Regions from separate parts of the Lysinibacillus sp. K60 genome, predicted to be linked through region 2. Evidence: riboswitches for the same ligand, from Rfam matches in the RefSeq annotation. Region 2 holds a riboswitch; each other region holds the start of a gene.
What was found. Region 2 has a riboswitch for S-adenosylmethionine ahead of HCH28_RS00305 (O-acetylhomoserine aminocarboxypropyltransferase/cysteine synthase family protein). Riboswitches for the same ligand answer to the same signal wherever they lie in the genome.
Positions count from the first base shown of each region.

Region 1: another riboswitch for S-adenosylmethionine. It lies ahead of HCH28_RS09555 (YezD family protein); the one in region 2 lies ahead of HCH28_RS00305 (O-acetylhomoserine aminocarboxypropyltransferase/cysteine synthase family protein).
Region 3: another riboswitch for S-adenosylmethionine. It lies ahead of metK (methionine adenosyltransferase); the one in region 2 lies ahead of HCH28_RS00305 (O-acetylhomoserine aminocarboxypropyltransferase/cysteine synthase family protein).
Region 4: another riboswitch for S-adenosylmethionine. It lies ahead of HCH28_RS12935 (methionine ABC transporter ATP-binding protein); the one in region 2 lies ahead of HCH28_RS00305 (O-acetylhomoserine aminocarboxypropyltransferase/cysteine synthase family protein).

Region 1 covers NZ_JAASJR010000003.1:450,227-458,136, reverse strand. The annotation lists gene HCH28_RS09585 (hydantoinase/oxoprolinase family protein) at 1-1,121, opposite strand, end outside; gene HCH28_RS09580 (formate--tetrahydrofolate ligase) at 1,548-3,227, opposite strand; gene HCH28_RS09575 (cold-shock protein) at 3,441-3,641, shown strand; gene HCH28_RS09570 (amphi-Trp domain-containing protein) at 3,785-4,054, shown strand; gene HCH28_RS09565 (VOC family protein) at 4,454-5,239, opposite strand; gene HCH28_RS09560 (flavin reductase family protein) at 5,389-5,874, shown strand; gene HCH28_RS09555 (YezD family protein) at 5,964-6,119, opposite strand; SAM riboswitch class I at 6,190-6,285, opposite strand; gene HCH28_RS09550 (DUF418 domain-containing protein) at 6,456-7,550, opposite strand; gene HCH28_RS09545 (TetR/AcrR family transcriptional regulator) at 7,534-7,910, opposite strand, start outside.
Region 2 covers NZ_JAASJR010000001.1:56,119-64,028, forward strand. The annotation lists gene chrR (class II chromate reductase ChrR) at 1-562, opposite strand, end outside; gene HCH28_RS00290 (succinyl-CoA:acetate CoA-transferase ScpC) at 930-2,453, shown strand; gene HCH28_RS00295 (SLC13 family permease) at 2,528-4,009, opposite strand; gene HCH28_RS00300 (glycerol-3-phosphate acyltransferase) at 4,205-4,837, opposite strand; SAM riboswitch class I at 4,993-5,106, shown strand; gene HCH28_RS00305 (O-acetylhomoserine aminocarboxypropyltransferase/cysteine synthase family protein) at 5,223-6,524, shown strand; gene HCH28_RS00310 (hypothetical protein) at 6,856-7,239, shown strand; gene HCH28_RS00315 (homoserine dehydrogenase) at 7,703-7,910, shown strand, end outside.
Region 3 covers NZ_JAASJR010000004.1:279,851-287,760, forward strand. The annotation lists gene mnmM (tRNA 5-(aminomethyl)-2-thiouridylate-methyltransferase MnmM) at 1-316, shown strand, start outside; gene HCH28_RS11645 (alanine/glycine:cation symporter family protein) at 388-1,896, opposite strand; gene HCH28_RS11650 (alpha/beta hydrolase) at 2,023-2,829, opposite strand; gene HCH28_RS11655 (gamma carbonic anhydrase) at 2,964-3,476, shown strand; gene metK (methionine adenosyltransferase) at 3,657-4,853, opposite strand; SAM riboswitch class I at 5,112-5,230, opposite strand; gene pckA (phosphoenolpyruvate carboxykinase (ATP)) at 5,620-7,206, shown strand; gene HCH28_RS11670 (alpha/beta hydrolase family protein) at 7,272-7,910, opposite strand, start outside.
Region 4 covers NZ_JAASJR010000005.1:216,136-224,045, forward strand. The annotation lists gene HCH28_RS12900 (3-hydroxyacyl-CoA dehydrogenase/enoyl-CoA hydratase family protein) at 1-1,138, shown strand, start outside; gene HCH28_RS12905 (acetyl-CoA C-acetyltransferase) at 1,188-2,360, shown strand; gene HCH28_RS12910 (acyl-CoA dehydrogenase family protein) at 2,487-4,271, shown strand; gene HCH28_RS12915 (arsenate reductase family protein) at 4,460-4,816, shown strand; gene gcvH (glycine cleavage system protein GcvH) at 4,898-5,278, shown strand; gene HCH28_RS12925 (toprim domain-containing protein) at 5,370-5,711, shown strand; gene HCH28_RS12930 (thioredoxin family protein) at 5,726-6,037, shown strand; SAM riboswitch class I at 6,094-6,197, shown strand; gene HCH28_RS12935 (methionine ABC transporter ATP-binding protein) at 6,280-7,308, shown strand; gene HCH28_RS12940 (methionine ABC transporter permease) at 7,298-7,910, shown strand, end outside.

The sequences.
Region 1 (7,910 bases), on a different contig from region 2:
CCTAAATAAACATTGGCATCTGTAATTGTTGGCTGTGTATTCCCTAAGCCATATGCTACAGGCCCTGGATTTGCCCCAGCAGAATCTGGTCCAACCTTTAATGAGCCAAACTGATCTACACGTGCGATGGAGCCACCACCATTTCCGATTTCCACAATATCTACTACTGGTGTTTTAATTGGATAGCCCGCAAATTTTTCATTTCTTTCAATATAGTAATCTGTTGTGACATTGACTTTGCCATCTGTAATAAGCGAACATTTTGCTGTCGTCCCACCAACATCAAAAGCGATAATATTGGATTCTTTGAGAAGTTGACCTAATTTTGCAGCTCCAAACATACCTGCTACAGGACCAGATTCTACAAGATTAATCGGCAGCTCCATTGCTTTATCAAAGCTTGTAGTCCCGCCATTCGATTGCATAATTTTTAAATGGTCTGTAATGCCAATTGTGCTTAATTTCTCTTTTAGGCTTTTTAAGTAGGCATGTGCAATTGGCTTCACATAAGAATTGAGGACTGTTGTGTTTGTTCTTTCATACTCACGGTATTCTTTAATCGTTTCACTTGAAAGTGTGATATATACTTCCGGCCAAATTTTTAAAATGGCTTCTTTTAACTGTTGTTCATGAATTGGATTTTTATAGCCGTGTATGAGGGAAATGGCAATTGCCTCAACACCCAATTCCTTAAATTGATGAACGATCTCGTCAACTTCCTCGGTATTAAGCGCTTTCATAATATTTCCTTTAAAGTCGATTCGCTCATCAATTTCTTGACGTAAATAACGCTCTACAAATGGTTCTGGCTTTTTATATTTAAAGTTATATAAGTCTGGTCGATTTCCACGAGCAATTTCTATAACATCACGGAAACCCTTTGTTGTAATTAACCCAACTACGCCCCCCTTTCTTTCCGTTAATGTATTGATGATAACCGTCGATCCATGAATAAATGATTCAATTAAAGAATCTTCCGTTACATGTCGCCCTAATACATTTAATATGCCATCCTCAAAGTGACCAGGTGTCGTATGTCCCTTATCAAAATGAAGATTTCCTTTTTCATCTGTAAAAACTAGGTCAGTAAAAGTACCGCCAATATCTGTTGCGATTTTCAAGACTTCATCCCTCCGTGTTCCTATTATCGGTACAGTGTTCCGAATTAGAATTAAATAAATTATATTTAAAATAAAAAGAAAATTCAATGTATTTTTTAAATAAAAATTCATTTGACAATTATCCTTCGTTGTAAAAATCCGCTCTATCTTTCCAATATCAGATAAATATTGATAAAAAATACCAAACACATTTATATAAGGAAAGTTCTCATGATTTTTTTGCAACACAAAAAAGATCCTAGTTTTCACTAGAATCTTAAAAAAATTAATATTTTCGAATTTTTACTCAAGGGGTAGATAAAGTAATCATCCTAAATTTTACTTTTATACCATATTTGCGTTGTAGACAGTTGATGATTTTGCGAACGATGTTTACCAAAATTATCAAAAAAAGCTGCCCATTTAGTTAGGCAGCTTTAATATCGTTTAGAACAATCCTACCGCATGTCCTTCATTATCGACATTCATGCGTAGAGCAGCTGGTGCTTTTGGAAGTCCTGGCATTGTCATAATATCGCCAGTTAGACAAACTAAGAAGCCTGCACCAAGCTTTGGAATAACTTCGCGAATTGTGATGGTAAAGCCTTCTGGACGACCAAGTAAACTTGGTTGGTCTGATAAAGAATACTGGGTTTTCGCCATACAAATTGGAAGAGAGTCCCAGCCGAATTTTTCGATTTGGGCAATTTGTTTTTTGGCTTGGTCTGTAAATTGTACATCTTTCCCGCCATATACCTTTTGCACAATCGTACGCACCTTTTCTTCAATCGACTCTGTTACATCATATAAAGGAGAGAAGTTGTTTTCTTCCTCTAGCACAGCTAGTACTTGCTCAGCTAAGGCTAGACCACCTTTACCGCCCTCTTCCCAGACATTTGTACGGGCAATGCGGACATGATTTTCTTGACACCAGTGCAGAACAGCTTCTAGCTCAGCCTCTGTGTCCGTGATAAAACGATTCAAGGCAATAATTGGTTCAACGCCAAATGTACGAACTGTATCTACATGTTTAGCTAAGTTCTCAATCCCTTGTAGAAGTGCTTCCACATTTTCACCGACAAGTGATGTTTTTGGAACACCACCATGCATTTTTAGGGCACGAATTGTCGCTACAATGACAACTGCGCTTGGTTTAAAGCCTCCCTTACGAGCTTTAATGTTCATGAATTTTTCAGCACCTAAATCAGAGCCGAAGCCCGCTTCTGTCACCACAATATCAGCTAGCTTACGAGCGGTTTGAGTCGCCATAATGGAATTACAGCCGTGGGCAATATTCGCAAATGGACCACCATGAATAATAGCAGGTGTTCCCTCTAATGTTTGAACTAAGTTTGGCTTGAAGGCATCTTTTAATAAAAGTGTTAAGGCACCCTCTACCTGTAAATCACGCACAAAGACAGGCTCACGCTCGAAAGTATAGCCAATCACGATACTAGCGATGCGCTCACGTAAATCCTCAATGCTTGTTGCTAAACAGAATACCGCCATAATTTCAGAGGCAACCGTAATATCAAAGCCATCCTCACGCGGCATGCCTTGAACAGGACCACCTAATCCCACCACTACCTTACGAAGGGCACGATCATTTAAGTCCATGACACGCTTCCAAATAATGCGTCGTGGATCAATGTTGAGTGTATTTCCTTGGTGGATATGATTATCAATAAATGCGGATAAAGCATTGTTAGCTGTTGTAATCGCATGAAGGTCGCCAGTGAAATGTAAATTAATATCCTCCATTGGTATAACTTGTGCGTAACCTCCGCCAGTTGCGCCACCTTTTACGCCCATGACTGGACCTAATGATGGTTCACGTAATGCGACCATCACCTTCTTATCTAATTGATGAAGGGCATCTGCCAGTCCAACAGTCACAGTCGACTTTCCTTCACCAGCAGGGGTTGGACTAATAGCTGATACTAATACTACCTTTGCATCCTCGCCCTGAGCAGTAATTTTTAATGGGTCAATCTTTGCTTTGTAGCGTCCATACTGCTCAAGAGCATCCTCTGGAATACCCGCAGCATTGGCAATTTCCGTAATAGGTTTGATCACTGCTTGACTAGCGATTTCTAAATCTGATAATGGTTGATTTTTCGTTGTCATTTGGCATCCTACTTTCTATGTTGTTCATTTCCATTATAGTCTTAATTGTGAAAAAAAAGAAAGCCAGATATACAAGCATTTCGTCAATCAATTGACATCTTTGCTCAATTCCTGTATGTTCTAAGAGAAAATGCAATTTTTTCACATTTTCACAATGAGAGCACCATTTATTTAACTTTATTTTACATTCAAGCGCATTGGAGGCGAATGCTTATGCAACAGGGGATCGTAAAGTGGTTCAATAATGAAAAAGGTTATGGCTTTATTGAATGTGATGATGGCGAAGATGTATTTGTTCATTTTACGGGCATCCAGGAGGAAGGCTTCCGTACACTTGAAGAAGGTCAAAAGGTTTCATTTGATGTTGTGGAAGGCAATCGTGGACCCCAAGCATCAAATGTTGTAAAACTATAAGCATAATGGGGCTATCCGTGTAGTTCCAGATTAGCAGCGGATTAGGAAATGCATCGTTTTCTTCATCCGCTTTTTGTGTTGTTTTAAGCTGAATGCCCCCTCCATGCTATAATAGAAGTAAGAATACGTAAGGAGGGATTTCGATGCAAAAACCAATGACTGAAGTTATTTTGAAGCATAAAGAACGACAAAGTGTAGCAGAATTTGCAACAACACTGGAAACGATTGCAAAAAAGCTTAAAGAAAATGGTGAATTCACTTTTGTTCAAGGCACAGAGCCAACAGTTGTCAGCCCAAGTGAACAGCTCAAAATCGACTACTCCTATACAAAAAAGGGCGACAAGCATTCATTTGAAATTGAATTTGATTGGTATACAGGTACAGAAACATCGAAAAAAATGACAATTGAATAAATAATAGGCAACGAAAATCCACTTCTCTGTTGAAGTGGATTTTTCCATTGTTGAATAAAGATCATGTCACTAGAAAAAGACCTTTTAGAAAAGTGATGGGTGACAGCACCTCTCGATAAAATGAGTAGTGAACACCTTTGCTAAAAAGTGAGTGGATTGTAGCGATAGCGGAGGAAGCGGCTCGCCCACAGGAAAGCAAGTAGCCTGCATTAGAAATTCTATGGATATTTTTGTTTTCAACACTATGTAAAGTGGCTGGGTCAAAAGTGTTTCAGCCAACAAAAATACCGAACTATCCACTGAAATGCTCACGAAGTGTTTTGGAATAGTTCGGTTTTCCTAGTTATCATGTTTTGTTAATTTAGAGATTATTTAGCTTATGTTCCAGCCTTTTTCTCATTATCGATTTATCCAATAAAAAGCACCAGGACAAACTAATGTTTCCTTTGTTCGTTTAGGATCCTTTAATGTCACACCAAATGGTCCCTCTTTGACATGACCAAGTGTCATTGCCATCGCACTCTCTTCCTCATAGAAATCTAAACGCATATTCGGTAGCTGTAGTGACATATACTGCTCATACTGCGTAGGCACTGGTAGCTGTAACACCTCTTGCCACAGTTTTACTGTTGCCTGCATGTCCTTGACGTAGAATTGGACGGATTCCATCGTGATAGCCTGTTTTACATCAATGGCACCACTTGCCTTTAATTGAACCAAACGCTCTTCATTTTCCTCCGCCCATTCAATTAAAAATGGAAAATCAATTGGCAGATCTGGCTTACCAAAATGCAGTAGCTTCCATTCTACCACCGTGCCATCTGGTCTTGTTCTGCTACATGCATCTGGTCCATATACTTCATAGCCCAATGCTCGCAAGCGTCGACCCTCTTCGTCAATATTTTTTGTGCGCAGAGCAATTCGAGAAAATCCCTGGCGCTCTTGATCACGTTTAAACGTATAATGTAGGGAATATGGGTATTGTGCCGCTTGCTCAAATAAATCACGATCATAGATAGCAATTTGTTCAATGTAGCTTAAGCCAAAGTAGCTTAACGTATTATAAGTCCCCCACATCGTGTGCTGCCCACCATTCACTGTATGGACATTTCGTTTATTGAAGAAAACCTTTATATTTTCTGGTGACTCCACTTGATGAACCAGATGATCAAAATATAAAGTCATGGCCATTCCCCTTTCTTTCCCCATTACCTTTACCTGTATGTTTGATTAGTTTAAAATTTACTCAAGAAAAGGAGTTACTAGTAGGATATGAAAAAAAGTTTCGTTTACCTACAAACTCCGTTCACTAATTTCATAAAGAGGTGATTTGAATGACAGATTTAGTAGCTGCTTTTAAATTGGCATTAGGTAATTATCCTACAGGCGTAACAGTTGTCACGACATGTCATGACACAAAACCGATTGGCTTAACCGTCAATTCCTTTGCATCTGTTTCAATCGACCCGCTCCTTATTTTGTGGTCACTCGATAAAAAATCTCAGCTCCATCCCTATTTCACGACTGCGCCAAATTTTGCGGTCAATATTTTAGCGAGTGATCAAGAGCATTTATGTACACTATTTGCTAGTAAAATCCCTGATCGCTTTGCACAAGCATCATGGTCAACTTCCTCTTTAGGACTACCGATTTTACATGATACCGCAGCTAATTTACAATGTAAAACATTTCAGCAAATCGATGCTGGCGACCATACCATTTTTATTGGGCAGGTCGTAGACATTACAAATGCTCAAAAAGAGCCTTTGCTGTATCATCGCCGCCATATCGGTCCCATACCAAAAAGCTTTTATAGCTAGCCTTTACACAAAAAAAGGCCACTTGTAAGCACAGGAAATCCTTCATGCTTATAGGTGGCCGTTTGACATAAGTTCTACTGAAATCATTGTTATTTTTTCTGCGGAAATCTCTGCTTTTCAAGCCTATTAATTTGCACAATCACACCATCTTGAATCGTAATATGCACTTCACCAAATTCAAGATTTTGAATCGCCTTCGCAATTGCCTCTAGTTTCTTATCATCTACTTTTACTGACTGAGCCATACGATACACCCCTTCTTTTTTATCCTTATTGTTCATAAAGAGGCCAACGCATCAAACTGATTGATAGCCCCTCCTATCTCTCAGACACCATCTGTTGGATTTGGCACCTGTTGTTCGGTTGCCGAGGCTTCATTGGGCCAAGTCCCTCCACCTCTCTTGATAAGAGTACTGCGTTTCTTGAAAATAATTCTATAATTCTGCTATAGGAATGTCAATACAAAATATTAGAAAACCTAGTTGAATACTATGCAATATGTCGTTTAGATTAAAAGACTCCCTATACCTAAAGTATTTTATGCCTAGTCAGTGAGAAATAGATGGCAATCCATTAATTTATTACAAGCTCCATTTCCTCATCATGAATTCAAGTGGGCCTCGATGATGTTTAGTCCTCCACCATACAGAAACCACGACACATCCTAAAAAATAACAGCAGGCATACAGCATGGAAAAAGCAAGTGTTTGGTTCTCCAGCTTTTGGCAAATAATTAGTATTCCAATGCCTATAACAACATGGCCAACATAATGCGTTAAAGACATTTGTCCAGTTAATATGAAAGATTGTATAACTTTATTTTTACATGTCTCTACAAGATAGATGGAGCCAACAATGATAACAATAGCCGAAGCCGAATTAGAGAGGACATACATCATATTCGGTGGAATCGGTCCTGTATCAAATAAATACAATGCACTCTCTACATCTAATAAATGAATGGTTGTCATCTTAATGAATAACGTTGAACAAGTCTCAGTCACGATGACTAGCAATAAGCCTATCACCAGTAAGTTTTTTCTTAATGTATGATTTGTTAAATCTAATGTGCCCATTACCATCCCTATCAGAAAGAAGCAAATCCAGGGGAATAGTGGATGATAGCCATTAAACATCAAATTTCTTATAAATCCAGCTGGTGTCCAAAAATCAAGATACTCTAGTAGCACATATGTTGGATGCCAACCAGCAAGGTAACTAAATTGAATTTGAAGCCATTGTGAAAGGATAAGGATGGCACCAATTATGAAGATCATCATTTTCTTGGATTGGGCAATCAAACAAGCAGCAACAAACATATACACGCCATAATAATGTAAGATATCTCCTGTCCAGCCGATTGCATATAATATAATCCCTATCGTAAATAACAAAAGCGCCCTCTTCCACAAAGTAAGTCGATTTTGACGAAGAAGGATTGGGTCCTTACTCTCTCTAGCCTGACGAGTCATGAAGGCTGTCCCTATTCCTGCTAGCATGACAAATACGGCCGAAGCACGTCCCTCGAAAAGATGTTGGAAGGCCATTAACCATGTTGAACCATTCGTTGTAGAACCTGTTATGACGCCAAAATTGACAATGAACATGCCAAGCATGGCGAGAGCTCTTGCAAAATCAAGACCTTCAATGCGCCGATCATCATTTCTTTTTGTCATCTTTGCCCCCTTGGATAACGCTATTCACTGCCTCCTTCCAAATAGCCCTATAGTTCAATTGGTTGCCTGTTAACATGAAATTACCGATATTATCATAGACGAGGGCTAGCATCTGTGCCTTCGCTTCTATATGGGGAGTATCCTCTAGCACGCCTAGCTGTACGCCATATCGTAGGATAGCAACAAAGCTCGTTAAAAAGCTTGTTTCTAGCTCTACTAATTGTCTTTTATAGTTTTCATCGCGGGCCGCTAATAGTACATATTGATTAAATATTTTATTAAAATAAGGGTCCTTGTCCTGTGCCTCAATAGATTTATAGCCTAGCTTAAGTAATTCCTCCTTAAAATTAGCAGAAGAAA
Region 2 (7,910 bases):
ATTTTTCAACATTGTATTCATTTTCATGTAATACAGCAGATACAGGTAAACGAGGTTTTACCTCATTGCGACGCGCAGGAACGCCAATTGTTAGCCCGAATAATGGGAAAACGTGATCAGGCAGATTAAATAATTCACTGATTTCAGAAGGTTTATTGCGTACACCTCCAATATAGCAAATGCCATAACCCATTGATTCTGCCGCAATAACAAAATTCTGTGCAAACAATGATACATCTGCTACCCCAACAAGGACATTTTCAGCAGAATCAGCTACAATATCCACTCCTTCTAGTTTCCCAGCCATTTGAAGTCGCTTGAAATCTACGCAAAAAACAAATGCCCCACCTGAAGTTTCATATTGACGTGGATTACCAGAGAGTAAGCCTAATTTTTCCTTTTTATCTGCATCTGTTACCCATATTACACTATAGGCTTGCACAAAATGTGATGTTGCAGCCATTTGTGCTGTTCCAATTAAATCTTCAATGATTTCTTTTGAAATCGGTTCTCCATCATAGATGCGTACCGAGGAATGGCTACGTAATAGTTCTTTAACCATTAAAAACTCTCTCCTTTGTGTCTGTTCTATACCTTGAGCATAGCACGCTTTTCTAGCAAAATCGAATAATGAGGAACAAAAAGTTATTTATAAATAATTTATAAATGTCGAAATTATCTCGTAAAGTAAAATATTTCATTTGATATAGATTAAATATTCTAAATAGTATAAAATTGTAGAAGCGACTGTTTATTTGGTTGTGCTACCAAAAATTACATGATCTTTATTCACAAATGTTTAGACAGCATTAGCTATTAGGTGATGAAATCCTCCTGGAATAAAGATACATTCTCTGACGGATGTCACAGATTTACTGGAACCAAATATGCAAGTTGAACAAAAATAAAGTGGAATGGAGGAATAGGGAATGGAAGAAAAGTTAGCGAAAAAGCTTCGTCATGAACAATTACGAAGCAAGGTTGTAACAGCAGAAGAAGCAGCTTCTTGGATTAAGGATGGCATGGTATTAGGGATGAGCGGATTCACACGTGCTGGCGATGTAAAGGTTGTACCTCTTGCACTTGTAGAGAAAGCGAAAAAAGAGGATTTTCAAGTAGATGTCTTTACAGGTGCATCACTTGGACCTGAGGTAGACCAATATTTAGCAGAAGCAGGGGTCATTCGTAAGCGAGGTCCTTTCCAAGCAGATGCTTGCATTCGTAATAAAATCAATAGCGGTGGTATCACATTTGTCGATGCCCATCTTTCCCATAATGCTGAGCTTGTTCGTCAAGGTATTATTGGACCAATTGATTTTGCGATCATTGAAGCTGCTGCTATTACAGAAGAAGGCTTATTAATTCCTACAACTTCAGTTGGTAACTCTCCCATTTTTGTGCAAGAAGCAGACCAAGTCATCATTGAATTAAACGTAGCACAGCTTGATGCATTAGAAGGTATACATGATATTTACGTACCTGCACAACAAGGAAAACGTGATCCAATTCCTTTACAGAATGTTTCAGATCGTCTTGGTATAATTGGAATTCCACTAGATTTAGATAAAGTAAAAGGCATCGTCATTTCGGATATATTAGATGCGCCATCAACGATTGTCCCAGCGGATGAAGAGACAGATGTTATGGCTAATCACTTATTAAATTTCCTACGTGAAGAGATTAAAGTAGGTCGCTTAACAACAAGTTTACGACCAATTCAATCTGGGGTAGGCTCAGTAGCAAATGCTGTATTGCTAGGCTTTAAAGATTCTGAGTTTGAGAACTTAGAAGTTTATTCAGAAGTTCTCCAGGATGCAGTATTTGAATTAATTGATGCAGGGAAAGTAAAATTTGCATCTGCAACTTCTATTACCCTTTCTGAGCAAGTAGGAAACCGTGTTTATGGGAATTTTGAAAAATATGCTGATAAATTAGTGCTGCGCCCTCAAGAGATTTCAAATCAGCCTGAAATTATTCGTCGACTCGGATTAATTTCAGTGAATACAGCATTGGAATTAGATATTTATGGCAATGTTAATTCCACACACGTTTCTGGTACAAAGATGATGAATGGTATCGGAGGGTCTGGTGACTTTGCTCGAAATGCACGTTTAGGAATTTTTGTGACAAAGTCTTATGCTAAGGGTGGAGATATTTCGAGTATTGTTCCAATGGTCTCGCATGTGGATCATACAGAGCATGATGTTGATGTCATTGTAACTGAACAGGGCGTAGCAGATTTACGAGGACTTGCCCCAAAAGAACGAGTGGGACTTATCATTGATAATTGTGCACATCCTGATTATAGGGAGCAGCTGTGGCAGTACTTTAATGATGCCAATGAGGCAACGGGTGGACATCATACACCACATGATCTAGAAAAAGCACTATCATGGCACGTTAATTATGCGAAAAACGGTACGATGAAGGACCCTGCTTTTACAAAACAATAGTATTATCTGAAAAGCCTTGAAGGACAGTTTAGTCTGTTTCTTCAAGGCTTTTACGTTTTAATTTAATGAAAGTCTTATAATAATCCAATCCATTTCCAATAAGTTGCAGAGAACAAAAGTACGAGAAGGAAACCGATAATGGTTAATGGAATCCCAGATTTCAAGAAATCCTTTGTTGTAAAGGAACCTGTACCATAGGCAAGCATGTTTTGTGGTGCACTAATTGGTAATAGGAAGCCAAAGCTTATGACGAATTGTTGCACAATAACAAAACCAACTTGATCAACATTAGCCGTTAATGTGGAGGCTAAAACGATAAACACAGGTATAAGTGCTGAGGCTAAGCTAGTTGCGCTTGCAAAGCCTAAATGAATCAAAATGTTAAATAAAGTTACGAGTGCGATGGTTGCTAGTAAAGGCATAGTATTTAGCCCGAGTGAACCAAAAACTTTATCTGATAACCATGCAGCACCTTGCGTATTTAGTAAAATGGTTCCTAACATAATGCCTACCGCAAAGACGATAATTGTTCCCCATGGAATATGAGGCTCAACTTCCTTCCACGAATACACACCGATTTTAGGCATTAATAGAATAGCGATAGCAATAATTGTGACTGTTGTCGTATCAAATGGATGTAGCTTTCCTTCAGTTGCCCAGAAAAATAGTAAAACTACGGATGTAATGATTAAACGAATTTCAGGAGCCTTTAATGGGCCAAGCTCTGCAAGCTGTTTTTTGATGACCTCTTTACCACCTTCGATATTGCTAGTCTCAGGTTTAATTAAAGCAATCATAATGAAAAATAAAAAGATAGACATAATAATTGAGAAGGGGGCGGCATAAAGTAGCCAAGCACCCCATGAAATATCCACATTAAATTGCTCTTGGATAAAGTTTAAAGCCACCATATTTTGAGCTGCTGCAGTCTTAATACCGATATTCCAAATGGAAACTGCTTGTACCGAAGTAATAACTAATAAGGCAGCAAGCCGACTATCACGTGGTAAACCAAAAGCTGCCACCATTCCAAGCAATATCGGTACTACTGCGCCAGCACGTGCTGTAGCAGAAGGTACAAAAAATGCGAGGACGATAGAGACTAAAATAGCGCCAAATACGATAGCTTTTGTTTTCGTTCCTACCAATGAAAGAATCCAAAGAGCAAGTCGTTTATGTAGATTAGTAATTTGCATTGCTGCCGCTAGAAAAAGAGCTGCTGCTACTAAAGCAACGGCAGAATTACTAAAGCCGCTTAAAGATAATTTTAATGCGCTAGCTGTTCCTAGCTCTGTAGTTGGATCCTCCATTGACGGAGCGAGTCCTAGTAAAACAGTTACTAGCGCAATGATCATGGCCGAGCTCACAGGATATGAAACGGCCTCTGTAACCCAAAGGATGACTGCAAAAGCTAAAATGGCTAAAGCTCGTTGCCCAGCTATAGGTAAATCACCATTATTAGGTAAAAAGGTAATAATGATTAGTAACGCGAATGCCAAGCCAATCCACAGTGGCTTTAAATTAAATTTTGTAGCTGCTTGCTTTGGGGAAGACATATTTTCTCATCCTTTCTACGATAAAAATGACGATCATTATCCATAACATCGGCCTGTATAATGTTTTATTAAGATAAGAATATGTCGATTTTATTGTAGAAAAAAATCTATGTGAAAATTGTGTTTTTTACAGCAATATGAGTAGATAAAGAGAAAATACATGGTCACAAATAATACAAAAATATCCAAAAAATATTATTTCTTTTTCTTAAAGGCAAAAGTTACTTTAGGCTCTGTGCCAATGACTAATCGTTTAATATTTTCAAGGTGCAGGATAATGGCTATGCCAAAAAGAAGAAGAGCTATAATGGTTGGGCCAATGCCAGGAATCCATAAATAAGTTGCTGTACAAAACACGAGATAAAATTCTAGAACACCAACAATTAAATAATTTGTTGCAAAGGATAAAATAACAAATAAAATAAGTGCAAATAAACCAATCTTCCAATCAACAGCAAGTAAAATACCAATGATGGAGGCAGTTCCTTTCCCCCCGTTGAAGCCCATGTAGAATGGGAAATTATGACCTAAAATAACCCCAGCAGCCATTATATAAGTAAGCAGCCAAATTTGTTCTTCTGTTAAATGAATGGCGTCAGCTAGATAAAAATGCGCACCTATAATAGCCACAACACCTTTGCCTATATCGATGAGGGCAACTAAAACGCCATATTTCCAACCAAGGGAAAGAGTAGCATTAGAGGCACCAGCATTACCGTGCCCAGCCTTTTTTAAATCAACCCCCGATAAAAATTGAGCCACTTTAGAGCCGTGAATACAGCCTATTAAATAGCCAATCATAAGAAAAATGATCACGGCCTTTACCATAAAAATACTCCTCTCAAAATTTTTTCTAAAATAGTGTATGCGTTCATATTACGTATAAGAGCAGACAGAAGTTTCGGAAAAAATAAAATTTACATGTTGACAGAAAAAAACTCTATGTTTATACTGTGTAACAACGATGGAAATTGAATCTCATACTCTTATCAAGAGCGGCGGAGGGATAGGCCCTATGATGCCCGGCAACCAGTAAGCAATGAGCTTACTAAGGTGCTAATTCCTACAGATTCTTACTTGGATCTGGCAGATAAGGGGAGGAAAACTTGCAACCGCAACCCTCTTCTTAGCTGAAGAGGGTTTTTGTTTTCTACAGAAAAATCCTCCTCATCTCCGGTACCATCGTAAAAAAATAACCATTTGGAGGTACACAATGACAAATTTTAAACCAGAAACATTGCTGTTGCATGGTGGTCAAGAGCCAGACCCAGTGACGGGTTCTCGCACAGTTCCAGTCTATCGCTCAACTGCTTTCGTATTTAAAGACACTGCTCATGCGCAACGTCTTTTTGCCTTAGAGGAAGCAGGGAACATTTACACAAGAATTACTAATCCAACAGTTGATGTGTTTGAAAAACGTGTGGCTTTATTGGAAGGTGGAACAGCAGCAGTAGCACTTTCATCTGGTGCAGCAGCTATCGCATTTTCCATTTTAAATCTAGCTGGAGCTGGTGATGAGATAGTAGCAGCTAGTTCTTTATATGGTGGTACGTATAATTTATTTGCTAACACATTACCAAACTACGGTATTAAAACAATTTTTGTAGATGAAACAAATCCAGAGAATTTCAATGCGGCGATTACTGATAAAACAAAAGCTGTCTTTGCAGAGGTTTATGGTAATCCAAGCTTAAAGGTTTTAGATATTGAAGCAGTAGCTAAAATTGCACATGATAATGGTCTACCATTAATTATTGACAGCACGTTTGCTTCTCCTTACGGTTCTACACCTATTGAATACGGTGCAGATGTTGTGGTTCATTCAGCAACTAAATGGATAGGAGGTCATGGTACAACTTTAGGGGGCGTTGTTGTAGACGCTGGTAAGTTTGATTGGACTAACGGTCGATTCCCTGGTTTTACTGAACCAGATGCCTCTTACCATGGGTTACGTTATGGAATTGATACTGCTTCTGCTGCCTTTGCTACAAAGCTACGTGTACAATTATTACGTGATTTTGGTCCAACACTAAGTGCTGATGCTGCCTTTAATTTATTGCAAGGGTTAGAAACGCTTCATCTGCGTATCCCTAAACACAATGAAAATGCGTTGGCAGTGGCTGAGTATTTACAAAACCACCCATCTGTGGAGTATGTAAATTATAACGGCCTAGAAGATTTTCCGACACATGGGTTAGCAAAAAAATATTTAAGAAATGGCTTCGGTTCAGTGCTTACATTTGGCATCAAGGGTGGACGAGAAGCTGGGAGAAAGCTTATTGATAGCGTGAGATTATTTTCACATGTAGCAAATGTAGGTGATGCAAAGTCATTAATTATTCATCCAGCTTCCACTACACATCAGCAACTATCAGCAGAAGAATTAGTTCAAGCTGGTGTAACCGAGTCGCTCATTCGCTTATCCATCGGTTTAGAGGCAGTAGAGGATATTATTGCTGATTTAGATCAAGCCATTACACAGGCAACAACAACTGAACAAACAGTAGAAGCTTAAAGTTTAAAGCAAATGGTAGAATGTTGTGGCGTTTACGTATTTTCTCATTCGATTAGCCTCATTTGGTAATGCGTTAAACGTTGCTACATCAACCTATTATTGCACCCGTTAATTATCAGAACCTTATAAAAAAATACCAAGTAATTTTATATGTATTGTTGATTTTATTAAATCCATGGTATATACTAGGAAATAAGTTAACAGTACGAAAATTCTTTAGAAAAAAGGTTAATGTTTTCATAAGTGCTCCCCCACTTTTGAATATATAGAAGGGTAGTTGCCTAGCCAGTGACTACTCTTCCCAAAAACTGATGATAAAGGAGTGTTTAAAATGGGTAACATCTATAGTGCGCAAAACATTGTATCCTATCTAATATATGAGCTAAATGAAGGGCATGTATTTGTCAACAATAAATCCATTCAACACCTTCTTACATCAGTTGAAAGAAAATGGCAGGAAGTATTTGGTCATACAGCATTTCAAGAACGTGTTTTTACTGAAGAAGACTTTGCTGTTAAGGAAGTATTTGAGGCATATGAACAGTATGGTGTGAGCCATATCTCACTTCCTGCGACAGAGTTTTACTTGAAGTATGGTACATTTCAATTAGTGGAACGTACATATGCAATACCAAATTTTACAGAAGAAGAGATTAGTCTTGTTCAACAAGCTTTAGCACAATATCGTTATCAATTGCTTTCAAAAGCAAGTTAAAACCCCCTCATATTTTTAAGCTCATTCTCTGCTGCTACAGGGAATGAGTTTTTTCTTTAAAGGGATTGTTATGAGTGTCTGAGCATACATATATATAATAGAAGAAAGACATTCATATATTGAAATGTAAATAGTCAATATTTGTTCAAATCTTATAGATTGATTAATAAAACGTATAATAAAGGGAATGAAACCGATTTCTTTTGCACATCTAGAGAAAACAAATGTCCTTCCTAGAAAGATTTTTCTTGTGCAAAGTGTGTATTTGCGATACAATTTTCTTTAAGTTAAATTTTGAATTATTTGAATTTGTATGTGTCCTAACACATATAAAAATAGCGAAACTCATACAAAGAGAGTTGTTGGCTAAAGACTGCGGTGGGTGTCTAATTGTCATGACACAACCCCATGGAGAATTAGCTTTAATGAAACTGCGGAATGTAAGTTGGAGGGAATAACAAGAATGGCAACTATAAAGGCAGCGATTTTAGGATTTGGAACGGTAGGTCAGGGGATTTACCATATTTTAAATGAAAAACGAGAAGAGCTAAAAAATAAATTAGGTATTGAATTAGAGGTAGCGAAGATTTTAGTGACAGATGCTAGTCGTGAACGTGTACCAGGCACAGCACATTTAATGACAACAAGTATGGATGAAGTCTTAGCAGAGC
Region 3 (7,910 bases), on a different contig from region 2:
TGTACACAAGCCAGTAGCTGCGGCAATCTTTAATCTCGGCTATTTACCTGGTAGCAACCATGATATTATTACAAGGCCTAATACAACAATTCAAGCTCTTGAAGATATATTAAAGCTCTTGAAAGTGGGCGGTTTGATTGTTCTTGTTATTTATCATGGTCATCCAGGTGGAAAAGAAGAACGTGATAAGGTCATTGATTATGTAAGTCAACTTCCACAAAAATATATCCATGTCTTAAAATACGCATTTCTTAATCAACAAAATGATCCACCATTCGTCATTGCGTTAGAAAAAATGAAAGAATATCCTATTTAATACTATTGTTGAGGACAAGCTAAAAGGCGATCAGCTAGTTTGATAGAAACTAGCTGATCGCCTTGCTTTATCTACTTGTTATTACGTTTTTCATTATAGTCAACCCAGAAATCTGCACCTTTAATTCCTAATTTACGAGGATCAAAGACTGGGTCTTTTCCTTCTTTTTTCTGTTTCTCGTAATCTTTTAATGCAACAATAGCTGGTTTCATAATAATTAAAATAGCTATAACATTAATCCAAACCATCAGACCAAGGCCTACATCACCCATTGCCCATGCTAGACCAGACGTACGGATTGTACCATAGAAGGCCGCAACTAAAATGGCAATTTTGGCAATCCAGATGAATACCTTTTCTGTGCTACCTCTAAATAAGTAAGCAACATTTGTTTCTGCAATATAGTAGTAAGCCATAATTGTTGTAAAGGCAAAGAAGAATAACGCTATGGCTACAAACGGAGCTCCAAAGCCAGGTAATGATGAGTCAACTGCATATTGTGTATACGCAGCTCCTGCTTCAATACTTTTCGCAAAAGTCATTTGCTCATCGCCTGCTAATCCACCACTATTGAATTCTCCAACATGAATAAATGGATCTGCGCCTTCAGCTGCCTTTTCATCTTGCACATTATACATACCTGTAAATAAAATCATAAAGGCCGTAGCAGAACAAATTAATAATGTATCAATATACACAGACGCTGCTTGAACAATTCCTTGCTTAGCAGGATGCGATACTTCCGCAGCTGCCGCAGGGTGAGCTCCAGTTCCTTGACCAGCTTCATTGGAGTAAATTCCACGTTTAACACCCCAAGCAATCGCTGAACCAATAACGCCGCCAAAAATTTCTTGAGCCCCAAAGGCACTAGAAAAAATTAATCCGATAACTGTTGGTACTTGTGAAATATTCATAAAGATAATGATAATGGCCATAATGATATAAGCTAATGCCATAAATGGTACAATTATTTGAGCAGCGTTTGCAATCGATTTAATACCACCAATGATAATAGCACCTAGTAACACAACAATTATAAGTCCTGTGATCCATGTATCCAAACCGAAAGCGTTTTCAACAGCACCTGCGATGGCATTTGACTGCACACCAGGCATCAAAATTAACATTGCAATTAAAGCAGCTACAGCAAAAATAACTGCAAACCATTTTTGACCCATTCCTTTTTCTATGTAAAAGGCCGGTCCACCACGATATTCTGTATCTTTCTCTTCTTTATAGATTTGAGCTAATGTTGACTCTACATACGCGGTAGCCGCACCAATGAAAGCGATTGCCCACATCCAAAAGACAGCACCGGGTCCTCCCATTCCAATTGCTGTCGCAGTACCAGCAATATTACCTGTACCTACACGTCCTGATAATGCGATAGACATTGCTTGGAAAGAAGATATTCCCTTTTCCGATTTCTCCCCTTTAAACATTAAAACAAACATATCTTTAATGTGCCTTACCTGTAGGAACCTTGTGATAATTGAGAAAAATAACCCAATCAATAAGATACCATAAATAAACCATGGTCCCCATAAAATACCATTCAACTTCTCCACAATTACATCCATTTTACCCCTCCAATTTAAAATACCTTACTTTAGATCATTATAGTATTACACTTTTCAGAAAATTACAATATTATTTTTGAGTAACAATATTTAAGTAAGTAACCTAGTAAATGGAAGGGTATAAACCTATTTAATTATATAACCAATTCTTCGAAGAGCATTATTAATAAAATCTCGTATATACATAAAAATTTCTTCGCGCTCTCCCTCATGGAATAAATTATGATAACAATTTGCCCATTCTTTAAACTGAAATTCCGTGAATTCCTGTTGATGAAGCCAATTTCGAGTTTGGCGAGTGTCCGTAATTTTATCCTTCTCAGCTGTCATAATGAGCATAGGCATATTTGGCATTTCACCTTTAGGCAGCATCACTAAATTTTTCATCATCTGCTGAAGCTCTCGATACCATTTCACAGAAACAACAGACATGAGCGGTACCTCATCTTTCATTTCTTCTCTGCCTTCAACACTACGCGTTAATTTCTCTAATGTAATGTCATGTGTCAATTTAACATTCGCTGTTAACGCACTTAGACTTGTTAAAGCATTTGTTAATTTACCTGGTAATAGCTTTAGTTGCAACCAAGGTGATGTTAAAATAATGCCCGCACATTCATATTGTCTCTTTTGCATTGTATGGAGGATTAATGTTGCACCTAGTCCATGTCCTATTACAAAGGTTGGTAAATTATATGAAAAAGCATTCTCAATCAGGTTTCTTGTATACTTATTGTACAATTTGAAGTCTTCATCATGGACTCGAGCAAACCTTGCATTACCCCCATGATTCGGTAAATCCCCCATGACTATGTGGAAGCCTTCTAATCTTAATTTCTCTATCAGCCATGCATACCAACGGTGATTTTCATAAGCACCATGAAGAATAGCAATCACAGCTTTTGCTTGTCCATCAGCTTCCCATTTCCACATTTACATAGTCCTCCTAAAAAATAATTACACTTTGATTATATCGAAATAAATAGCACATTTTAATTTTATATTTCCATAATGTTGCGTATTTGATACGATAATACTACATTATAGAAAGAAAAGAGGCGATTTTCATGATTTATCCATTTAAAGATAAAACGCCAAAGATCGATCCGTCTGTTTTCATTGCTGATTATGCAACTGTTACGGGCGACGTAACAATTGGCGCCGAAACAACCATTTGGTTTAATACGGTTATTCGTGGTGATGTTTCCCCAACGATTATCGGTAAACGTGTCAGTATTCAAGATCTTTGCTGTTTACACCAAAGCCCAAAATATCCGCTCATTATTGAAGATGAGGTAACAGTTGGACACCAAGTCACTTTACATAGTTGTACAATTCGCAAAAATGCCTTAATTGGTATGGGATCCATTATTTTAGACGGAGCTGAGATTGGAGAAGGTGCATTTATTGGAGCAGGAAGCCTAGTACCTCCTGGTAAAGTCATTCCTCCAAATAGTCTAGCTTTAGGTCGTCCAGCAAAAGTTGTCCGAGAATTAAATGCTGAGGATAAAGAGGATATGGAACGCATCGTACGAGAATACGCAGAAAAAGGTCGATATTATAAATCACTTCAAAAATAAATAATCTACACAAAAAAATTAATACCAACGAAAAAATCCCTCGCGTTTTCGTGTACCGAATATGTTCACGAATCCTAGCGAGGTATTTTTTATAAAAAAACAAAAGGAGCAGTATTGCTCCTTTGCTTATTAATACATTAGAATAATTTTCTAATGACTTCATTACTTTAGTTCAATAGTTTATAAACATGCTTTTTCTCGTAACGCGTCTGCTTTATCAATTTGCTCCCATGGTACATTTAAATCTGTACGACCAAAATGTCCATATGCAGCAGTTTGTTTATAAATGGGACGACGAAGATCAAGCATTTTAATGATACCTGCTGGGCGTAAATCGAATAGCTCGCGTACCCATTCAACGATCTCGCTTTCTTTCACTCTACCTGTGCCAAATGTATCGACAGCAATGGAAACAGGCTGGGCAACGCCAATCGCATAAGCGAGTTGCACTTCAGCACGCTCTGCTAAGCCAGCTGCTACGATATTTTTCGCTACATAACGTGCTGCATATGCCGCTGAACGGTCTACCTTGGTTGCATCCTTACCTGAGAAGGCACCACCACCGTGACGTGCATAACCACCGTATGTATCAACAATGATTTTACGTCCTGTTAATCCAGCATCACCTTTTGGTCCACCAATTACAAAACGGCCAGTTGGATTGATAAAGTATTTCGTATTAGCATCTAATAATTCACTTGGTACAACTGGTGCAATAACAAATTCTTTTAAATCTGCTTGAATTTGTTCAAGTGTTGCTTCTTCATCATGCTGTGTTGAAATAACAATTGTATCCACGCGAACCGGTACATTATTGTCATCATATTCTATCGTTACTTGCGTTTTACCATCAGGACGTAAATAGGCAAGTTCACCTGATTTACGTACTTCTGTTAAACGGCGTGCTAATTTGTGTGCCAAGCTAATTGGTAATGGCATTAGCTCTGGTGTTTCATTACATGCATAGCCAAACATTAAGCCTTGGTCACCAGCACCAATTGCTTCAATATCTGCATCTGTCATAGAGCCTTCACGTGCCTCTAATGCCTGATCAACACCTTGAGCAATATCAGGTGATTGTTCACCAATTGCCACAAGCACCGCTAAGTTCTCAGCATCAAAGCCATATTTACCTCGTGTATAGCCAATTTCAGCTACAGTGTCACGAACAATACCTTTAATATCTACATAAGTAGAAGTTGTAATTTCTCCTGCTACTAATACTAATCCTGTTGTTACAGTTGTTTCACACGCTACACGTGCATTTGGATCTTCTGCTAAAATAGCATCTAAAATGGCATCCGAGATTTGGTCACAAATCTTATCTGGATGTCCTTCTGTTACACTCTCTGATGTAAACAGTCGACGGTTTGTCATTTGGTTTTCCTCCTAAATACTCTTACAATAAGTAGTTGTGTATGAATACGGTACTCATTACCCATGTCAAGTCCGCTCCTAAGGATTGAACTCTCAAGCCGTTACTGCTGCTTTTAACACGAGGATTTCGAAAGATCCGTCATTATAATAAGGAAAGAACTACATATACTTACCTTTACATTGATTTTTAACAATAAAAAAATCCTTTTCTCACGTTACTTTACATGAGGAAAGGAATAATGACTGCGTAACCTTTCACTCTTATCGTTCAAGGGATGTTCCCTTGCATCAGGTTGGCACCAACGCATGTCGTGAAATAGTTCATGCAGGTTGCCGGGTTTCACAGGGCCTGACCCTCCACCAGCTCGGGATAAGAGTATCCGTTCAATCTCATGTTACTGAAAAGGTCGAACGTTGTCAAATATTTTCTTATGTATTACTGTATAGAAAGGAAAGAACTTATTACACAAAAACTTTTCATACTTGGATGATGATGTAAATAGAAGCAAATTAATCCCTACAACATACCTAGCTACTTGTGGTAACATATGTGTGGCTCAATCTTCATGCCTAATTACAGTAGGATTGATGGTATTCTCCTCGAAAAACATTATTTTTTGTCAGTTTATTGAAAAGTGGTAAAAACTCTAAAATAATTTCTTAATTAGTATAGATTATTTAAGCAATTGTGTTATACTATTTTTGAAATTAAGAAAAAATCCCTCTAAATCAAGGGAATACTATAAAAAAGGATGGTATTTAATCGATGAATTCAGTAGAAATTGCAAACGAACTGAAGGAATTATTAAACGGCGGTAACATTAATGTTCAACTTTCAGTACCACAATTAGCAGAAAAAGCTACATCTCGTGGTGAAGCAATGTTAACAGTAGATGGCGCAGTTCGTGCAGAAACTGGCAAATACACTGGTCGTTCACCTAAAGATAAATATACGGTAGAAGAAGAAAGCACAAAAGATCAAATTGACTGGGGTAAAGTAAACCAACCAATTTCTTCTGAAGTGTTCGATAACCTATATGTAAAAGTAATAAAATATTTAAAAGAACGTGACGAGTTATTCGTATTCAAAGGCTTTGCAGGTGCTGACAAAGATTCACAATTAAGCATTCAAGTTATTAATGAATACGCATGGCACAATCTTTTTGCTCATCAATTATTTATCCGTCCAACAGCAGATGAATTAGCTTCTCATGTTGCTGACTTCACTGTCATCTCAGCTCCTAACTTTAAAGCAGATCCTGCGGTTGATGGCACTGCTTCTGAAACATTCATCATCGTATCACTTGAAAAGAAAATTATTTTAATTGGTGGTACAGAATATGCTGGTGAAATGAAAAAATCTATCTTTGGTATCATGAACTACTTATTACCACAACAAGGTATTCTTTCAATGCACTGCTCAGCAAACGTTGGTGAAGCTGGCGATGTGGCGTTATTCTTCGGTCTATCTGGTACTGGTAAAACGACGTTATCAGCTGATCCTGATCGTAAGCTAATCGGTGACGATGAACACGGTTGGTCTGATAATGGTGTGTTCAACATTGAGGGTGGTTGCTATGCAAAAACAATCAACCTTTCTGCTGAAAAAGAACCAGAAATCTACAATGCAATCCGCTTCGGCTCTGTATTAGAAAACGTAGCTGTTGATCCAGAAACTCGTATTTGTGACTATGACGATGGTTCACTAACAGAAAATACACGTGTAGCTTATCCAATCCAATATATCGAAAATATCGTTGATCCTTCTGTTGCAGGTCATCCAAAAACAATCATCTTCCTAACAGCTGATGCATTTGGCGTGTTACCTCCAATCAGTAAATTAACAAAAGAACAAGCAATGTATCACTTCCTAAGCGGGTTCACTTCTAAACTTGCTGGAACTGAACGTGGTGTGACTGAGCCAGAACCAGTATTCTCTACTTGCTTCGGTTCTCCATTCCTTCCGCTTCCTGCAACAGTATACGCAGAAATGTTAGGTCAAAAAATTGACGAGCACGGTGCACAGGTATACTTAGTAAACACTGGTTGGACTGGTGGCGAATATGGCACAGGTAGCCGTATGAAACTTTCATACACACGTACAATGGTCCGTGCAGCAATCGATGGTAAATTAGCAGATGTTGAAACAACACAAGATGCTGTGTTTGGTTTACACATTCCAACAGCAGTTGAAGGAGTACCTTCAGAAGTGTTAAATCCTCGTGAAGCTTGGGCAGATAAAGCTGCATACGATGCAAAAGCTGCTGAGCTTGCAGGCTTATTCAACGAAAACTTCAAGAAATTCTCAAACGTTTCTGAAGCCATCACTACACTTGGTGGCCCATTAAAGTAGCGTCTATATAAAAGACAAAGGGAACAAATTATTCGTTCCCTTTGTCTTTTTGTTTTCTCTACGCTTTATTGTTGTTTCATCCACTTGCAAAGAGCACGGACAGTTTCACGATTTTTTGCTGGTGGATATTGATGTGCATAGTGAAGATCATACCAAGTTTCGAATGATTTATTTGCTTCTTCTAAAAAAAATGCCAATTGTCTGGCATGTTCAATATCCACATTTTCATCACGATAGCCATGAATGATAAGAACGGGAGCTGTTATTCGCTCTATCTCAAAAAGAGGTGTTCTTGCATCATACGCTTCTGGTACACGATTAGGTGTTCCTCCAATAACGCGCTTCATCATCCTGCGCATATCTGTACGTTCCCAATAAGTGGCCGTTGCATCAGAAACACCTGCCCATGTTACAACAGAAGTAATATCCCTTCTTAAAATGGCTGTCCACAGAGCCATAATACCACCTCGTGAAAAACCAAAAACATGGATATTGTCATTGCAGAATTGTTTGAGTACATCTACGGCATAGACCGCATCGTAACGGTCTGCCCCTGCAAACTCGTCACGACCCTCTCCCCCACGATTCCCACGATAATATGGGGCAAATACGATAAAGCCCTGCGCCGCAAATTGTGCAATACGAGAGGGTCTGACCATCCCAATGCTTTGCATGCCGCCTCTTAAATATAAAAAGCCATCATA
Region 4 (7,910 bases), on a different contig from region 2:
GGCTGAGGGCCGAGAGGTACCTGTATTTGTCAAAGAGATGTTAGCAAATGGCGTGGAGACATTCTATACAGAATTAGACGGAGATTTAGCTTACTATAATGGTTCACAATATGTGAAAGTGCCAGTCAATGAAAAAGAGATTAATTTAAAACGTTATAAGAAAAAGCATGGTGTGATTAAATCAAACACAGGTGCTAGTTTAATAGATTTAGGGGATGGAATTGCATTACTTGAGTTCCATTCGCAATCCAATGCAATCGGTTTGGATATTATCCAAATGATTAACTTTGCGGTAGATGAAGTAGAGGCTAACTATAAAGGCTTAGTCATTGGTAATCAGGGGAAAAACTTCTGTGTTGGGGCTAATCTAGGAATGATTTTAGTAGAAGCACAGGATGATAATATATTTGAGCTAGATTTCGTCATTAAGGCATTCCAAGATGCTATGCAGAAAATTAAATATTCACGTAAGCCTGTTGTAGCAGCACCGTTTGCCATGACATTAGGCGGGGGAGCAGAGGTTTGCTTACCAGCTGCACATATTCAAGCAACAATGGAAACATATATGGGCTTAGTGGAAGTAGGGGTTGGATTAATCCCAGGTGGTGGCGGAAATAAAGCGCTCTATCAAAAATTCCTCAAGGGCTTACCAAACGGCGTAGAGGTAGACTATCAACATATTGCTAATAAAGTATTTGAAACAATTGCGATGGCGAAGGTTTCAACATCTGGTGAGGAAGCACGTGAAAATAATTTCCTAAACTTTGCGGATGGTATTTCAGTTAATCCAGATCATCAATTGTATGATGCGAAGCAGGCGGCATTAGCACTTTACGAAGCGGGCTATCAACCACCTGTACCAACTAAAGTGCCAGTGGTCGGTGCATCAGGCTATGGTACATTACTCATCGGTGCGCAAGGGATGTTTGAGTCAGGCTTTATTAGCGAACATGATTTAAAAATTGCTAAAAAATTAGCTTATGTTATTGCAGGTGGAAAGGTTCCGTACGGCACATTAGTCGATGAGCAATATTTATTGAACTTAGAGCGTGAGGCATTCCTTAGTCTTGTTGCTGATCCGCTATCACAGCAAAGAATGCAACACATGCTGTTAAAAGGTAAACCACTTCGTAACTAATTGACGAAATAGATCAATCTTGCACATGAAACAAAGGGGGATTAATACGATGCGTGAAGCCGTTATTGTAGCAGGAGCACGAACTCCAATTGGAAAAGCAAAAAAAGGTTCTTTAGCAACAGTAAGACCAGATGATTTTGGTGCTGTTGTAGTCAAGGAAACATTGAAAAGAGCAGGCTATGAAGGGCCAATTGATGATTTAATTTTAGGCTGTGCAATGCCTGAAGCAGAGCAAGGAATGAATGTAGCACGTAGTATTGGGGCACTTGCTGGATTACCAGATACAACGCCTGCTCTGACAATTAACAGATTTTGCTCATCAGGTTTACAGGCAATTGCCTATGCAGCAGAGCGAATTATGTTAGGACACTCAAAGGCAATTCTTGCTGGTGGTGTAGAATCCATGAGTATGGTGCCGATGGTAGGGAATACACCACGTTTAAATCCGACTTTAGCAGAAACGGCTCCACAATATTATATGGGCATGGGGCATACAGCTGAGGAAGTAGCTCGTCAATATAATGTTAGTCGTGAAGACCAAGATGCTTTTGCTGTTCGCTCGCACGAGCTTGCTGAAAAGGCAATTAAAGAAGGTAAATTCAATGATGAAATTGTACCAATCGAAGTGGAACAGCATTACGTAGACGATAACAATAAACCACAGGTGAAAAAATTCACATTTAGTATGGATGAAGGTGTACGTCCAGGTACATCAGTTGAAGGTTTGGCAAAATTGCGTCCAGCTTTCCACGTAAAAGGCAGTGTAACGGCGGGGAATGCCTCTCAAACTTCTGATGGTGCAGCAGCTGTACTAGTAATGGATCGTGAAGAAGCTGACAAGCAAGGACTGACACCAATGGCAAAATTCCTAGGCTTTGCAGTTGGCGGTGTACCTCCTGAAGTAATGGGGATCGGGCCTATCGTGGCAGTGCCAAAAGCGTTGGAAATTGCAGGTTTATCCATCGAGGATATTGATTTATGGGAAATCAATGAAGCGTTTGCTTCACAGTCATTACAAGTGGTACGTCATTTAGGCATCGACCAAGAGAAAGTCAATGTCAATGGTGGAGCGATTGCATTAGGTCACCCACTAGGCGCAACGGGAGCTATTTTAACATTAAAGCTAATTCATGAATTGAAGCGTCAAGGGAAGAAATATGGCGTAGTGACAATGTGTATTGGTGGCGGCATGGGTGCTGCTGGCGTATTTGAAGTTCTATAATTTTTGCTAGATCAGCTTGAGGTGTACAGTTTACGGTTGCCTCCGAACATTGTATACGTCAAGCTTTTCTATATATGATCATTAGGGGAATCAACTAACAAAAAGATATATTGGGAGGAATTAATCATGACTGAAAAAACAACTGATTTCATTAAAGGCGGCGGATTTCTTATTGAAGATGTGGAATTAGATCGTGTATTTACACCGGAAGATTTCACTGACGAACATAAAATGATTGCTAAAACAACAGAGGAATACGTTACAAATGAAGTTTTACCAGTAATGGAAAATTTAGAGCACCATGAATTTGAACATTCAGTGCGTCTCCTAAAAAGTGCAGGCGAATTAGGCTTACTTGGAGCAGATGTGCCTGAAGAATACGAAGGGCTTGGATTAGACAAAGTTTCTTCCGCTTTAATCGCTGAAAAAATGTCTGTTGCAGGTGGTTTCTCTATCACACATGGTGCTCATGTTGGAATTGGGTCATTACCAATTGTTCTATTCGGTAATGAAGATCAAAAGAAAAAATATTTACCTAAGCTTGCTTCAGGTGAATTAATCGCTGCCTATGCATTAACAGAGCCAGGTTCAGGTTCAGATGCTCTAGGTGCAAAAACGACTGCAAAATTAAATGAAGCTGGCACACATTATATTTTAAATGGTGAAAAACAATGGATTACGAATGCAGGCTTTGCTGATGTATTTGTGGTCTACGCAAAAATTGATGGCGATAAATTCTCTGCCTTTATCGTAGAACGTGCCTACAATGGTGTTTCAGTTGGTCCTGAAGAAAAGAAAATGGGGATTAAATCATCATCAACTCGTACATTAGTATTGGAAGATGCGGAAGTACCTGTAGAAAATCTATTAGGCGAAATTGGGCGTGGGCATATCATTGCGTTCAATATTTTAAACATTGGTCGTTATAAACTAGGCGTGGGCACAATTGGCGGATCGAAACGTGCATTGGAGTTAGCTATTCAGTATACAAACCAACGTCAGCAGTTTAAGACAAAGCTTTCTGATTTCAATCTGACAAAAGAAAAATTATCAACAATGGCTTCTCAATTGTATGCTTCTGAATCATTAAACTATCGTACTGTTGGACTATTTGAGGATCGCTTAAGCCAGTTAAGCCTGGAAGAGCAAAAGCAAGGAAAAGTAATTGCAGGTGCGATCGCCGAATATGCGATTGAATGTTCTATTGCCAAAGTATTCGGTTCAGAAACATTAGACTATATTGCTGACGAAGCTGTCCAACTTCATGGCGGTTATGGCTTTATGGCTGAGTATGAGGTAGAGCGTATTTACCGTGATTCTCGTATTAATCGAATTTTTGAAGGAACAAACGAAATTAACCGCATGATTGTACCTGGTACATTTATGAAAAAGGCGCTAAAAGGTGAGCTGCCATTATTACAAGTGGCTCAAAATTTACAGCAAGAGCTGCTTATGCTAATGCCAGAGGAAATCGGTACAGAGCCGTTAGCACAAGAAAAATATTTAGTGAAAAATGCCAAGAAAATTGCTGTCTTAGCTGCAGGCTTAGCAGCCCAACGCTTTGGTGCAAAGCTTGATCAAGAGCAAGAAGTATTGGTAAACATTGCGAATATAGCTAACCAATTATTTGCAATGGAATCAGCTGTCTTACGTACAGAAAAGGCAATTGCTTGTGACGGTGTTGAAAAAGCACATCAAAAATTGCTATACACACAAATTTTCTGCCAGGAAGCATTCGCAGAAATCGAAAAGGAAGCAAAAGACACAATTCTTGCTTCAGCAGATGGCGATGCAGCCCGTATGACATTATCTGCACTGCGTAAGCTAACGCGTAATAATCCATACAATCTAATTGTGAAGAAGCGTGAGGCTTCAGTTAAATTAATTGATGCTGAAAAATATATTGTTTAAAGCGCACACCTAACCTAGCTATCTGCAAAAGATAGCTAGGTTTTTTTATATAAGAAAAATGACTAATATCGTAAGAGGACGGATAAAAATGCAAAACTAGTGGATAAACTTACAAAAAAGAGTGAAGTTCACCATTGAAAACAACTATGATGGTATACTACAGAAAAAGACAGAAGAGGAGCATTGTAATGACGATTCAATTTTTCCATTATCCGAAATGTACAACATGTAAAAAGGCACAGAAGTGGTTAAATGAGCATGAGGTTTCCTATGAAGAGGTACATATCGCAGAGCAACCTCCCACTAAAGAAGAATTAACAGCTATTTGGCAGGCTAGCGGACAGCCTTTGAAGAAATTTTTTAATACCTCAGGTATGAAATATCGTGAGCTTGGCTTAAAGGACAAGTTAGCCGAAATGACGGAGGATGAGCAGCTTGAGTTATTAGCTTCAGATGGTATGTTAATTAAACGTCCCATCGTCACAGATGGAAAAAAAGTTACTTTAGGTTTTAAAGAAGTAGATTTTGAGCAAGCTTGGAAATAACCGTATTAAACCTTGTATTTAGAGGAGAAGTATGGCACACTGAAAGTGAATATATTACATATTTATGGAGGGGTTTTTTGCATGAGCACACCTAAAGACTTACGATACTCTGAAGAACATGAATGGGTAAAAGTAGAAGATGGAAAAGTACGTATTGGTATTACTCACTTCGCACAATCTGAATTAGGAGATATCGTATTCGTTGAGCTTCCACAAGTTGGCGACGAAATCAAAACAGATGATCCATTCGGTAGCGTAGAATCAGTAAAAACTGTTTCTGAATTATATGCACCAATCTCAGGTACTGTAGTGGAAGTAAATGCAGATTTAGAAGATAGCCCAGAATTCGTTAATGAATCACCATATGAAAAAGCATGGATGATCGTTGTTGAGCCTGCTGATGCATCAGAAGTTGAGAAACTAATGACAGCAGAGCAATACGAAGAAATGATCGCTGAATAAGACAAGCCATAATCGAAAAACGTCGGCAACTACCGGCGTTTTTTGTTATATAATGACTTATAAGTGGGGATCTCTAAATGGAGGTGGCGTAATGTTCGAGGGAAAATGCTTGATAGTAGAAGGGCGTTCAGATAAGCTACAAATTGAGCCTATTTTGAATGAGAATGTTACAATACTATGTACGAATGGTACAATTGGTGTGCATCAACTAGAAGAACTACTGGATCCCTATGAGGGCTGTGAGCTATTTACTTTTTTTGATGCAGATACTTCTGGGGATAAGCTACGTGCATTAATGGACAGACATTATCCAGAAGCTGAGCATCTGCGCACAATGCCAACATACAAGGAAGTAGAAACGACACCAAGAAAAGTCCTAGCGATGATTTTACTGCGTGCACATTTTTCAATCCATAATGAATATATTTTGTAAGGTTGCGTGAGTAAATGGAAGAATGGTCAACAGAGCAGTGGGAAACGGCTAAACAGTCGGGAGAGAAAACTGCATTTTATTTATATACTCCGATGTGTGGAACATGTGCAGTGGCATCTAAAATGATGTCCGTTATTGAACAATTACTGCCACAGCTACAAATTGGTAAAGCAAATATCAACTTTTTGGAACACATTGCCTATGAGCATCAAATTGAAAGTGTTCCCTGTCTACTCATCAGTGATGGCGGAAAAGTGACAGAAAAAATTTATGCCTTTCAATCCGTACCATTTTTATATGAATTGTTAAAAAAATCAATTGACTGAACTTTACTAGCGTGGTAAAGTATCAAATATATTACTAAAACATTAAATATATCGAACTCTTATGAAGAGTGGCGGAGGGAAGTGCCCTATGAAGCCCGGCAACCATCACAATGTGAAAAGGTGCCAAATCACTCAAAGATTTTTCTTTGAAAGATGAGAGAACGGTTTAACGTATCATACGTGACCCCTTCTACTTGTCTGTGAGTGAAGGGGTTTTCTATATGAGAAAAGGAGTATTCGCTATGATCCAGCTTCAAAATATTACAAAGAAATACAAAACAGCAAATGGCGAATTAACGGCAGTCAAAGACGTCAACCTTACTATTAATAAAGGTGAAATTTTTGGCATTATCGGCTATAGTGGTGCTGGTAAAAGTACCATGATTCGTTTATTAAACGGTTTAGAGAAACCGACAGCAGGAACAGTAACGGTGAACAATCAAGAATTTTCATCGATAAAAGGGCAAAAGCTTAGAGCGGCTAGACAAAAGGTAAGTATGATTTTCCAGCATTTCAATTTACTTTGGTCGAGAACAGTTGCCGAAAATATTGCATTCCCTTTAGAAATCGCAGGCTTCCCAAAGGCTCAACGTGAAGCACGTGTGAAGGAATTGATTGCCCTTGTAGGCTTAGAAGGGCGCGATAAGGCCTATCCATCCCAGCTTTCTGGTGGACAAAAGCAGCGTGTAGGAATTGCACGTGCATTAGCGAATAATCCAGAGGTTTTACTATGTGATGAGGCGACTTCCGCACTCGATCCTGAAACAACGGATGCTATTCTTGATTTACTCGTAGATATAAATGAACGCTTAGGCTTAACAATCGTCCTGATTACCCACGAAATGCATGTCATTCGCAAAATTTGTCATCGTGTAGCGGTGATGGAGGCAGGCGAAATTGTGGAACGTGGTGAGGTATTGCAAGTCTTCCAAGCCCCACAGGCAGCTATTACTAAGAAGTTTGTATCTCAAATTACAGACACTAAGGAAACACAAGATACGGTAGCACAAATTAAAACAAACTATCCAACTGGACAACTTGTCAAACTTATTTTTGTTGGTGAAAAAACAGAACAGCCTGTCATCTCACATCTTGTGAAACAATTTGATGTAGAAGTAAGTATTGTTCACGGAAATATTTCGCAAACAAAAAATGGTGCATATGGTACATTGATTGTGCAAATTGATGGCTCTCAGACAAACGTCACTGAAGCCCTTCGTTATTTAAATACAGTGGAAGTACAGACGGAGGTGATTGAAAATGCTAACTAATCTCTTTCCGAATGTAGACTGGGAAAATATGTGGCAAGCTACGTATGAAACATTATACATGACAGCTATATCAACGGTTGTGACATTTATTCTTGGGTTAGTCATTGGTATTGTTCTATTTTTAACTAGTCCCAATCAGTTATGGGCAAATAAAATCGTTAACTTTTTAACAGGATCACTCGTAAATATTTTCCGTTCCATTCCATTTATCGTATTAATTATTTTATTAATTCCATTTACGAAGTTTTTACTAGGTACAATTCGAGGAGCTAATGCGGCGTTACCTGCATTAATTATCGGTGCAGCACCGTTTTATGCTCGTATGGTATTAATTGCGTTACGTGAAATTGATAAAGGTGTGATTGAAGCAGCTCGTTCAATGGGGGCGAAAACTTCTACAATTATTTGGAAAGTATTGGTTCCTGAATCATTGCCAGCCTTGATTTCTGGTATCACTGTAACGGCTGTTGCTCTTGTAGGTTATACTGCGATGGCAGGAATTATTGGTGCAGGGGGTCTTGGTAACTTAGCTTTCTTAGACGGCTTCCAGCGAAATCGCCAAGATGTGACATTAATGGCAACTATTTTGATCTTAGTAGTCG